One region of the Variovorax sp. 54 genome, then DNA from elsewhere that is predicted to be linked to it. Evidence: predicted binding sites of a transcription regulator. Region 1 holds the regulator's gene; each other region holds the start of a gene.

The links. The regulator LexA, encoded in region 1, represses DNA repair genes until DNA is damaged. The targets are predictions, from matches to a motif close to ACTGTATNNNNATACAGT.
Region 2: the regulator LexA is predicted to act here: its motif matches at 1,185-1,202, upstream of CLU95_RS25030 (PA0069 family radical SAM protein).
Region 3: the regulator LexA is predicted to act here: its motif matches at 1,493-1,510, upstream of CLU95_RS17090 (ATP-dependent helicase).
Region 4: the regulator LexA is predicted to act here: its motif matches at 1,424-1,441, upstream of recA (recombinase RecA).

What each region holds. Positions count from the first base shown of each region.
Region 1 is NZ_PEFF01000001.1:6,388,938-6,391,866, forward strand. Features, by position in the region: gene CLU95_RS29295 (D-2-hydroxyacid dehydrogenase family protein) at 1-835, opposite strand, end outside; gene CLU95_RS29300 (hypothetical protein) at 1,003-1,386, opposite strand; gene lexA (transcriptional repressor LexA) at 1,534-2,217, opposite strand; gene CLU95_RS29310 (asparaginase) at 2,291-2,929, shown strand, end outside.
Region 2 is NZ_PEFF01000001.1:5,476,331-5,479,259, forward strand. Features, by position in the region: gene CLU95_RS25020 (thiol-disulfide oxidoreductase DCC family protein) at 13-444, opposite strand; gene CLU95_RS25025 (GbsR/MarR family transcriptional regulator) at 513-1,106, opposite strand; gene CLU95_RS25030 (PA0069 family radical SAM protein) at 1,241-2,335, shown strand; gene CLU95_RS25035 (alpha/beta fold hydrolase) at 2,345-2,929, opposite strand, start outside.
Region 3 is NZ_PEFF01000001.1:3,676,465-3,679,393, forward strand. Features, by position in the region: gene CLU95_RS17080 (YoaK family protein) at 1-254, opposite strand, end outside; gene corA (magnesium/cobalt transporter CorA) at 311-1,297, opposite strand; gene CLU95_RS17090 (ATP-dependent helicase) at 1,523-2,929, shown strand, end outside.
Region 4 is NZ_PEFF01000001.1:3,123,529-3,126,457, forward strand. Features, by position in the region: gene recX (recombination regulator RecX) at 1-191, opposite strand, end outside; gene recA (recombinase RecA) at 248-1,360, opposite strand; gene CLU95_RS14470 (MarR family winged helix-turn-helix transcriptional regulator) at 1,507-1,992, shown strand; gene CLU95_RS14475 (response regulator transcription factor) at 2,058-2,732, shown strand; gene CLU95_RS14480 (sensor histidine kinase) at 2,800-2,929, shown strand, end outside.

The DNA of each region.
Region 1 (2,929 bases):
GCAGCGGCGGTTCGCTCTCGAACACGTCGATGGCCGCCAACCCGGGGCGTCCACGGTTGAGTGCGGCCAGCAGGGCATCGGCCTCCACCAGCTCGGCGCGCGACGTGTTGACGAACAGCGCCGTCGGCTTCATGCGGGAGAGGTCTTCGAGCTTGATGAGGCCCTGGGTGTCCTCGTTGAGCCGCAGGTGCACCGACAGCACGTCGGCCGCGGCAAAGAATTCGTGGCGGTTCTGTGCCACCTGGAAGCCGTCGGAGCGCGCCTTGGCGCAGCTGGCCTCGCGGCCCCAGATCACGACCTGCATGCCGAAGGCCTGCCCGTAACGGGCCACCAGCTGGCCGATGCGGCCGTAGCCCCAGATGCACAGCGTCTTGCCCTTGAGCACCGAGCCCATGCCGAAATTCGGCGGCATCGACGCCGACTTGAGGCCCGACTGCTGCCAGGCCCCGTGCTTGAGGTTGCTGATGTACTGCGGCAGGCGGCGCATGGCCGCCATGATCAGCGCCCAGGTGAGTTCGGCGGGCGCCTGCGGCGAACCCGAGCCTTCGGCCACCGCCACACCGCGTTCGGTGCAGGCCGTGACGTCGATGTGGCCGCCGACGCGGCCGGTTTGGGAGATCAGCTTGAGCTTGGGCAGCTTCTCGATCAGTTGGCGGGATATCTGGCTGCGCTCGCGGATGAGCACGATGACGTCCGCATCCTTGAGGCGAACCGACAGTTGGCCGATGCCCTTGACCGTGTTGGTGTAGACCTTGGCGGCGTACGCGTCCAGCTTGGCAGCGCACTGCAGCTTGCGCACGGCGTCCTGGTAGTCGTCGAGGATCACAATGTTCATGGCATGCCATTGTGCCTCGCAGCATCGGCACGTCGCACGTGTGAACGTTTGGATACCCGGTGCCAGATGGCGTCCGGACGGCCTGTGCCAGACCGTTGGGGGTGAACCCACCGTGCGCGTACGGAGCACGCGGCTCCCGCAGACACGGCGGGTTTGTTCGCACTTTCTCAGTGCAGGTGGCCGGGGCGGGGCGTGCCGCTCCCGGTTTCCGCCGCTTCCAGTGCGGCGAGCCGGTCGAGTTCGGCACACACATCAGCCATGCGGCCGGAAATCACGACCCGGTTGGCACAGCCGCGCTGCGAGCCTTGGCGGTCGACCACGCGGACCACGCGCAGCGGACGGGCCGGCGTGGCAGCAGCGGAAGGCGAGCTGGCCGGCGTCGGGCTGCCGATGGCGCGTGCCGTGCAGGCCGGGCGGACCGACACGTAGCGCAGGCCGGCGGCAGCGTCACCACTGTCACCGCGCGACGGGCGGCGGGCGGGCATCCAGCGGGTGGCCAGCGATTGCAGGGGCGACCAGAAGTCGGCGATGGCGAGGAGGGCGATTCCCATGTGAACTCCAAAAAAGTATGAGGTTGAACACAGGCAGGATTTCTTGAATCGGCCGCAACAGGGTGATGGCGACTTCACGCCATACGCCCGCCACCTGTCGCGGCCGGATGAGGTGCTGCTGCTCGTGGGCAGCAGCAGGCCCCGGGCCTACATCAGCATGGTGTTGCGGATGAGGCCGACTGCGAGGCCTTCGATTTCGAAGGGCTCGCCGGGCTGGACGATGATGGTCGGGTAGTCGGGGTTCTCGGCGTGCAGCTCGATCACCTGCTTGTTGCGCTTCAGGCGCTTCACGGTGACTTCTTCGCCCAGGCGTGCCACCACGATCTGGCCGTTGCGCGCTTCCTTGGTGGCCTGCACGGCGAGCAGGTCGCCGTCCATGATGCCGGCGTCGCGCATCGACATGCCGCGCACCTTGAGCAGGTAGTCGGGCTGGCGCTGGAACAGCGTGTTCTCGACGTAGTAGGTCTGGTCGACGTGCTCTAGCGCAAGGATGGGCGAACCCGCCGCCACACGGCCGATGAGCGGCAGCGCGAGCTGGGCCATGCCGGGCAGCGAGAGCGAGAACTGGTTGCCTTCGCGGTGGCGCGTTTCGTGGAGCGAGCGCAGCGCATCGCCCTTGAGGCGGATGCCGCGCGAGGTGCCGCTGACGAGTTCGATGACGCCCTTGCGGGCCAGGGCCTGCAGGTGCTCTTCGGCGGCGTTGGCCGACTTGAAGCCCAGCTCGTTGGCGATTTCGGCGCGCGTCGGCGGCGCACCGGTGCGTGCGATGGCGGCCTGGATCAGGTCCAGGATCTGCTGCTGGCGGGCGGTAAGCTTCACTGCGAACTGCATAGTGGTTTCCTTGCGGCACTGGCTAGATATCCAGTACCTGTATTTTTAACCAGTTTTCAAAAGTTGACAAGCTATGACTCATTCCTCTTTGTCCGAGACGCGCCGCGTGGTGGTGCTGGGCACCGGCGGCACCATTGCCGGCAAGGCCGCCAGCAGCGGCGACAACATCGGCTACACCGCGGGGCAGGTGGGGGTGGCGGACCTGCTGGGCGGCATCGAGGCACCGACGGGCGTGACGCTGGTGGCGGAGCAGGTCGGGCAGCTCGACAGCAAGGACATGGACGCCGACACCTGGCGCCAGCTGGCCGCGCGCTGCGCGCATTGGCTGGCGCAGCCCGACGTGGCGGGCATCGTGGTCACGCACGGCACCGACACGCTGGAGGAAACCGCCTTCTTCCTGCACGCCGTGCTGATGCCGACAAAGCCGGTGGTGCTGACCTGCGCGATGCGTCCGGCGACGGCCCTGTCGCCCGATGGTCCGCAGAACGTGCGCGATGCGCTCGCGGTGGCTTCAATGGCGGGCGCGCAGGGTGTGACGGTGGTGTGCGCGGGCGCGGTCCACAGCGGCCTCGACGTGCAGAAGGTGCACACCTACCGCCTCGATGCTTTCGCGTCGGGCGATGCGGGGCCTGTCGGCTATGTGGAAGAGGGCGAGGTGCGGCGCGTTCGCGCGTGGCCGCAGGGGGCGTCGCTCGATGCTTCAAGGCTGGAG
Region 2 (2,929 bases), 910 kb from region 1:
ATGTGAGTTTTTTCAGAGCTTGCAATGGTCGTCGGCGCAGGTGGCTGGCGCGATCGCACCGTGCCCCGCGAGCCGCAGCACCAGCCAGCGCGGCAGCCGGTAGCGGTTGCGGGCCAGCACCGCGTAGGCGCGGTTGGCCAGTCGGCCGATCACCGGCAGGTCGAGCACCGCGCCGCCCGCCGGCAGGCCCACCGCGGCGCGGCAGGCGCGGATGGCGTCGACGCCCACGCGCAGTTGGCTAGCGGCATCGACCGCGTGCAGCGAACGCATCAGCGCCTCGCGCGGTGCCGGGCCGTCCGCGAAACCGGCGGGTGAGCAGTCGACCAGGCGCAGCCGGCCGGCGCTGTCGCGCGCCTGCATGGCGCCCATTTCGGCCGTGCACAGCGGGCAGGTGGCGTCGAAATAGACGGTGAGCGGGTAGATGGCGGGGGCGAAGCGGGTCATGGCGTTCTTGGTTCTCGATATTTCAGTCAAAACAGAAATAAGAAGGCAAAAAAAGGACGCGGCCTTTCTCAGATCATCGGCAGGCTGGCGTGGTGCGCGTCGGGGTCGTCGCCCTTGTCTGCGGGAGGTGGCGGCGTGGTGTCGCCGCGCACGAACTTCTGCACGCTGGCGCCGAGCGTGAGCACCTTGTCGAGCGTGCCGGGCGACAGCCGCAGCATTTCGTCGGCCCAGGTGGCGAGCTTGTCCATGAGTTCCATGGTGGAACGGATGCGGTCTTGCGCGTCGGCCGGCTCCTTCTGGAAGTCGGGGCTGGACACCAGTTCGCGCAGCACGCGCACGGTGGGGTCGAACTCGCGTTCCTTGCGCTCGCGCACGACGGTGCGGAACAGCTCCCACACGTCGACGCTGGTCTCGAAGTAGTCGCGCCGATCGCCCAGCGTGTGGGTGACGCGCACGAGGTTCCAGGCCTGCAGTTCCTTCAGGCTGTTGCTGATGTTGGAGCGGGCGACACCGAGCGTGTCGCACAGCTCTTCGGCGTGCATCGGCTTGCCGTGCGCGAACAGCAGGGCGTGGATCTGCGAGACCGTGCGGTTCACGCCCCACATGGAGCCCATCTCGCCCCAGTGCAGGACGAACTTGCGTTGAATGTCGGTGAGTTCCATGGCGCCGAGTTTAGGATTTCCTAAATTTCTGTCAAGACAGAAACAAAAAATTCTGCAGCACCGGGTCAAAAGTGAAATACTGTATGAATAAACAGTTATTCACCTTGTTTCCTGTTTCCTTCCAAGGACCCGCCATGCCCGCCGCCCAGGTTCCCATCCACATCATCAAGGGTCGTGGCGCGGCCACGCGGCTCGCGCACCGGTTCTCCAAAGACGAACGCAACGCCTTCGACGACGGCTGGGGCACGCTGGAAGAAGGCGAGGCCGAAGCCGCCGAACTGCTGCCGCTGGCCACCGAGGTGCGCTTCGAAGACGTGAAGTCGGTGCTCAGCAGCAACGAGTCGCCCGACATTCCGTTCGACCGTTCGCTCAACCCGTACCGCGGCTGCGAGCACGGCTGCATCTACTGCTTTGCGCGGCCCACGCACAGCTACCTGAACCTCTCGCCCGGCCTCGACTTCGAGACCAAGCTCATCGCCAAGCGCAACCTCGTCGAGGTGCTGCGCGCCGAACTCGGCCGCAAGAGCTACCGCCCCAGCAACCTCGCCATCGGCACCGCCACCGACTGCTACCAGCCCATCGAGCGCGAGCTGCGGCTCACGCGCGGCGTGATCGAGCTGCTGAGCGAGGTGCGGCATCCGTTCGCGCTCATCACCAAGTCGAGCGCCGTGGAGCGCGACCTCGACCTGATCGCGCCGATGGCGGCCGACCGGCTCGCGGCCGTGTACGTCACGATCACCACGCTCGACGGCGAACTGGCGCGCAAGCTCGAGCCGCGCGCCGCGGCGCCGCACCGGCGGCTGCGCACCATCCGCACCCTGGCCGACGCCGGCGTGCCGGTGGGCGTGAGCGTGGCGCCGCAGATTCCGTTCATCACCGAAGACATGGAGCAGGTGCTCGAGGCCGCCTGGGAGGCCGGCGCGCGCAGCGCCTTCTACACCGTGGTGCGTCTGCCGTGGGAGGTGGCGCCGCTGTTCAAGGAATGGCTCGAGCTGCACTACCCGCAGCGCGCCGAGCGCGTGATGGCGCGCATCCATGAGATGCGCGGCGGCAAGGACTACGACGCCGACTTCGCCACGCGCATGAAGGGCTCGGGCCTGTGGGCCGACCTGATCCACCAGCGCTTCCAGAAGGCGACGAACCGGCTGGGCTTCAACCGCGAGCGGATTGCGCTGGACACCAGCGCGTTCCGGCCGCCTGGCGCTGCGGGGCAGGGCAGCCTGTTCTAGGTCCTGTACCTAGTTCTTGCGCAGGAACTCGCCCACCAGCTGCGTGGTGGCCTGCGGGTTCTCTTCCATGATCCAGTGGCCCGAGCCGGGCACGATGCCTTCGGTCACGTCGCTGGCGGCGAAGCGCATGACCACCGCCATCGTCGGGCCGAACGACTTTTCTCCGCCCACCGCCAGCACCGGCATCTCCAGCTTGCCCTGCGCCAGGAAGGCCTTGTTGTCGATGGCGTCCTGGTCGAAGGCCGCGAACTGCGAGAAGCCCGCATGCATGTTGCCGGGCCGCGCGTACAGGCGCGCGTAGTGCCGGCGCGCGGCTTCGCTGAAGCGGGCCGGCGTGGCCGAGAACTCGTTCCAGAAGCGATCGAGGTAGATGCGCTCGCGCCCGGCCACCAGCCGCTCCATGTCGGGGCCGCCGAAGCGGAAGTGCCACAGCAGCGGGTTCTTCAGAATCTCTTCCCAGGGGCCCACGCCCGGCACCGGCGCGTCGATGAGCACGAAGCGCGTCACGCGGTCGCGGTGCTGCGCCGCAAAAGCGTAGCCGACCATGTTGCCGATGTCGTGCGTCACCAGCTGGGTCTTCGTGATGCCGAGCTT
Region 3 (2,929 bases), 2.7 Mb from region 1:
AGCACCGCGCAGACCGCCGCGCCGCTCACGAACGCGAGGATCGCGCCCACCGCGTTCAACAGCAGCGTGAGGTTGCCCAGCACCATGCCGTCCGCCAGCTGCGAGGCGAAGCCGGTCATGTGCGAGGTGTACATGTGCAGCACGAGGAACCCGCCCGCATTGACGGCGCCGGCATTGAAGGCCAGCAGCAGGCCGAGCGCGGTGTTCGTCGACGGCGCGCGGTGGCGGTTGGTGAGGAAACGAAGTCTGCGCACGGGGCCCTCCAGGTCAACTGCCTGTCGACAGTCACTCTAGCACCCAGTGTGAAGAACTACTTGAGCCAGCCGCGCCGGCGGAAGTACCACATCGGCACCAGTGCGCTGGCTGCCATCAGCGCGATGGCGTAGGGGTAGCCCATGGCCCAGTCGAGTTCGGGCATGAACTTGAAGTTCATGCCGTAGATGCTCGCGATCAACGTGGGCGGCAGCAGCGCGACGCTGGCCACCGAGAAGATCTTGATGGTCTTGTTCTGGTTGATGTTGATGAAACCGACGGTCGCATCCATCAGGAAGTTGATCTTGTCGAACAGGAAGGCCGTGTGGTTGTCCAGCGATTCGATGTCGCGCAGGATCTGCCGCGCTTCTTCGAACTGCTCGGCGTTGAGCATCTTGCTGCGCATCATGAAGCTCACGGCGCGGCGTGTGTCCATCACGTTGCGGCGGATGCGGCCGTTCAAGTCTTCCTGCCGTGCGATGAGGCCGAGCACCTCGCCGGCCAGCTCGTCGGTGACGTTGCCCGACAGCACTTTCTTGCCGGCCACTTCGAGCTCGTCGTAGATGTTCTCCAACGTGTCGGCCGAGTATTCGGCGTCGGCGTCGAAGAGCTTGAGCATCACTTCCTTGGCGTCTTCGATCAGCCCCGGTGCGCGGCGTGCGCGCATGCGCAGCAGGCGGAACACGGGCACGTCTTCGTCGTGGATCGAGAACAGCACGCCGCGGCTGCGCAGGTCGGTGTTGTGCTGGTTGAGGATGAAGGCGACGCGCACCGTGCGCGGGTCTTCGTCGTCGTCGATCAGGAAGTCGGAGCGGATGTGCAGTTCGCCGTTGTCTTCTTCGTAGAAGCGCGCCGATTCCTCGATGTCCTCGTCCATCGCGTCTTCGGGAATCGAGAGGCCGTAGTACTGCTTGATCCAGCGCTTTTCTTCGAGCGTGGGCGACTCGAGGTCGACCCAGATCGGCTGGAACTTGGAGAGCTCTTCGAGCGACTCGATCTCTTCCTGGACGAGACGGCCGTTGGCGAGCGTAAAGATATTGAGCATGGGCTCACTCCCGGGAATGACTGAACGATGGGCGAGGGAGGGGCGCTTTCAATTCCCGCAGACCCGGCGTCAGTACATCACGCGCGGCGTCGCAAGGGAGTTGAAAGCTGCCGAGACGGGGCGGTTTCCATGGGGAGTCTCCGGTTGCAGCGAGGCGCGATTATGTCACTGGCCACTGGGCCACAAGGTGCATGGACTGGACGGACATACAGTAAAGTCGTGCCCATGCAGACCCCTGCGTCCCCCGTTCTTTCCGCCCCTCCGAAGACGCAAGCCGAGCGCCTGGCCGCGGCGCTCGCCGCGCTCAACGACGACCAGCGCGCGGCGGTCGAGCACGGCGTGGGCGCAGCGGTCGGCGAGGACCACAGGCCGCTGCTCGTGATCGCCGGCGCCGGCTCGGGCAAGACCAGCACGCTGGCGCACCGGGTGGCGCACCTGATCGCGGGCGGGGTCGATCCGCAGCGCCTGCTGCTGCTCACGTTCTCGCGCCGCGCCGCGCAGGAAATGGAGCGCCGCGCGGGCCAGGTGCTGGCGCGTGTGCTGGGCCTGAAGTCGGAGCGCCCGCCGGCGCTGCCGTGGGCCGGCACCTTCCACGGCATCGGCGCGCGGCTGCTGCGCGAGTACGCCGCGCAGATCGGGCTCGACGAGAACTTCACCATCCACGACCGCGGCGACGCCGAAGACCTCATGGGGCTGGTGCGGCACGAGCTGGGGCTGTCGTCCACGGTCAACCGCTTTCCGCGCAAGGGCACCTGCCTGTCGATCTACTCGCGCTGCGTGAACACGCGCGCGCCGCTGGCCGAGGTTCTGAAAGACAACTTTCCCTGGTGTGCCGAGTGGGAGGCCGAACTCAAGAAACTGTTTGGCGCGTACGTCGAGGCCAAGCAGCAGCAGAACGTGCTCGACTACGACGACCTGCTGCTCTACTGGGCCGAGATGGTCGCAGAGCCCGCGCTGGCCGCGCACGTCGGCGCGCGCTTCGACCACGTGCTGGTCGACGAGTACCAGGACACCAACCTGCTGCAGGCCGAGATCCTGCGGGCGATGAAGCCCGACGGGCGCGGCGTGACGGTGGTGGGCGACGACGCGCAGTCGATCTATTCGTTCCGCGGCGCCACGGTGCGCAACATCCTCGACTTTCCTTCGCAGTTCTCGCAAGAGGCGCGCATCGTCACGCTGGAGCGCAACTACCGCTCGACGCAGCCGATCCTCGACGTGTCGAACCGTGTCATCGCGCAGGCCGCCGAGCGGCACGCCAAGACGCTGTGGACCGACAAGCCCTCGGCCGGCAAGCCGGTGCTGGTGCTCGTGCCCGACGAGGCCGGGCAGGCGCGCTGGGTGGCCGACAAGATCCTGGCGCATCGTGAGGGCGGGCTGGCGCTGAAGTCGCAGGCGGTGCTGTTTCGCACCTCGTCGCACAGCGCGGCACTCGAACTGGAGCTGGCGCGGCGCAACATCCCGTTCGTGAAGTTCGGCGGTCTCAAGTTCCTCGAGGCCTCGCACGTGAAGGACCTGCTCGCCGTGCTGCGTTTCGCGCAAAACCCGCGCGGGCGCATGGCGGGCTTCCGGGTCACGCAGCTCATTCCGGGCGTGGGCCCGGCCACCGGCACGCGCCTGCTCGACGCGATGGAC
Region 4 (2,929 bases), 3.3 Mb from region 1:
TTCAGCACCGAGGCCACGACGCGCGGCTCGCTGATGAAATCCTTGGCGGCCAGTTCATCGAGCGCCTTCGCCAGCGTGCCGGGCTCTTCCTCGTGCTTCGCCAGCTTGCGCTCCAGCTCCGCGCGCGAATGCTCGCGCTGGCTCAGGAGGCGCAGGGCACGGCCTTTGAGGGAGGGGGCGCTGAAAGCCATGCGGGGGTGGGTCGCTCACGCGGCCCACGCACTGCGCGAAGGCCGCCTTGTCGAACTTACTCCGCTGCTGCCTTGTCGGCCTTCGATGCCTTGGCGGGCTTCTCGGCCTTCTCGGGTTCGCTGCCGGCATCGGCTGCGAGCAGCGGAATGCCCAGCGACTCGCGCACCTTGTTCTCGATCTCGCGCGACAGGTCGGGGTTCTCGCGCAGGAACTCGCGGGCGTTGTCGCGGCCCTGGCCGATCTTCTCGCCGTTGTAGGCGTACCAGGCGCCCGACTTGTCGATGATCTTGGCCGTGACGCCCATGTCGATGATCTCTCCTTCGCGGCTGATGCCTTCACCGAACAGGATGTCGAACTCGGCCGTCTTGAACGGCGGGCTCACCTTGTTCTTCACCACCTTCACCTTGGTTTCGTTGCCGATGGCTTCGTCGCCCTTCTTGATGGTGCCGATGCGGCGGATGTCCAGGCGCACCGAGGCGTAGAACTTCAGCGCATTGCCGCCGGTGGTGGTTTCGGGCGAGCCGAACATCACGCCGATCTTCATGCGGATCTGGTTGATGAAGATGACCATGCAGTTGGTCTTCTTGATCGTGGCCGTGAGCTTGCGCAGCGCCTGGCTCATCAGGCGGGCCTGCAGGCCGGGCAGCGAGTCGCCCATTTCGCCTTCGATTTCGGCCTTGGGCGTGAGCGCAGCCACCGAGTCGATGACGATCAGGTCGACAGCGCCCGAGCGCACCAGCGAATCGACGATTTCGAGCGCCTGCTCGCCGGTGTCGGGCTGGCTGATCAGCAGGTCGGACAGGTTCACGCCGAGCTTCTGGGCGTATTGCACGTCGAGCGCGTGCTCGGCATCGACGAAGGCGCAGGTGCCGGCCTGCTTCTGCATGGAGGCGATCACCTGCAGCGTGAGCGTGGTCTTGCCCGAGGATTCCGGGCCGTAGATTTCGATGACGCGGCCGCGCGGCAGGCCGCCGACGCCCAGGGCGATGTCCAGGCCCAGCGAGCCGGTGGAAACCACCTGGATGTCTTCGAGCGCCTCGCCTTCGCCGAGCCGCATGATCGTGCCCTTGCCGAACTGCTTTTCGATCTGGGCCAGTGCGGCCTGCAGGGCCTTGGCCTTTTCACTGTTGGCGACCGAGATGCTTGTGCCCTTGACGACTGCGTCCATGTGGAAATCTCCTTGAATATCAACGGTTTGTGTCGGGTGTCATCCATCTGCTTTTAACCACAGGCTGGATGCTTGAACAGTAGTGTAGGGGCTCATTGCGTTTCGCAAACCCACTTTAAAGTCAGTTTGCCTTACCATTTGTCGCCATGTCCGATCCCGCCTTTCCCACCGATCCCGATGCCTGGCGACAGACCCACCTGGGCCGCCTGCTGGGCCATGCGATGCGCCGCTTCGACGAACGCGTGCTGGCGCTGATGGCGCACGACATCGAGGTGCCGCTGGCGCTGTCGAACCTCGCGGCGCGCGCCCAGGTGAGCGCCGCGCACATCCACATCACGCGCCATCTGGCGCGCGAGGGTTCGCGCCTGACCGAGCTGGCCGAGCGCGCCGGCATGACCAAGCAGGCCATGGGCGCGCTGGTCGACCAGTGCGAGGCCTGGGGGCTGGTCACGCGCGGACCCGACCCGCTCGATGCGCGCGCGCGGCGCGTGCTGTTCACGCCCGACGGGCTGGCTTGGCTCGACGCCTTCCGCCGCGCCGTCACGCAGGCCGAACGCGAGTTCCGCGCCAGCGTGGGCGACGAGATTGCCACCGTGGTAACCATCGGACTCGAAGCCTATACGGCGGGCTAGACTTCGCTTCATGGGACAACGAGCGCCGAGGGGCGCCGACACTGACTGAGCCGGAGGTGGCGCACATGCGGATACTGATTGCCGAAGACGACCAGGTGCTGGCCGATGCCTTGCTGCGCAGCCTGCGCACCTCGGGCGCGGCGGTCGATCATGTGGCCAACGGCTCGCAGGCCGACACCGCGCTCATGACCCACAGCGAGTTCGACCTGCTGATCCTCGACCTCGGGCTGCCCAGCCTGCACGGCATCGAGATCCTCAAGCGCCTGCGCGCGCGCGGCTCGCAACTGCCCGTGCTGGTGCTCACGGCGGCCGACAGCGTCGAAGAACGCGTGAAGGGCCTGGACCACGGCGCCGACGACTACATGGCCAAGCCCTTCAGCCTGCAGGAGCTCGAAGCGCGCGTGCGCGCCCTCACGCGGCGCGGCATGGGCGCCACCAGCAACGCGATTCGCCACGGCCCGCTGGTCTACGACCAGGCCGGCCGCGTGGCGACCATCGACGGCAAGATGATCGAGCTGTCGGCGCGCGAACTGGGCCTACTCGAAGTGCTGCTGCAGCGCGCCGGCCGCCTGGTCAGCAAGGACCAGCTGGTGGACCGGCTGTGCGAATGGGGCGAAGAGGTGAGCATCAACGCCATCGAGGTCTACATCCACCGCCTGCGCAAGAAGATCGAAAAAGGACCGGTGCGTATCGCGACGGTGCGCGGGCTGGGCTACTGCCTCGAGAAGATTCCTTCCTGATGCGCCAGACCCTGCGGGCCGCCGGCACGCTGCGCCGCGCCGTGCACCCAAAGGCCTGGAGGCCGGCTTGAAGCTCTTCCAGCGCGCGCAGCGCTCCCTGTTCGGCGAAATCCTCGACTGGATGCTCACGCCGCTGCTGCTGCTCGTGCCGGTGAGCATCGGCGTGACGTGGCTGGTGGCGCAGGGCATCGCCAACG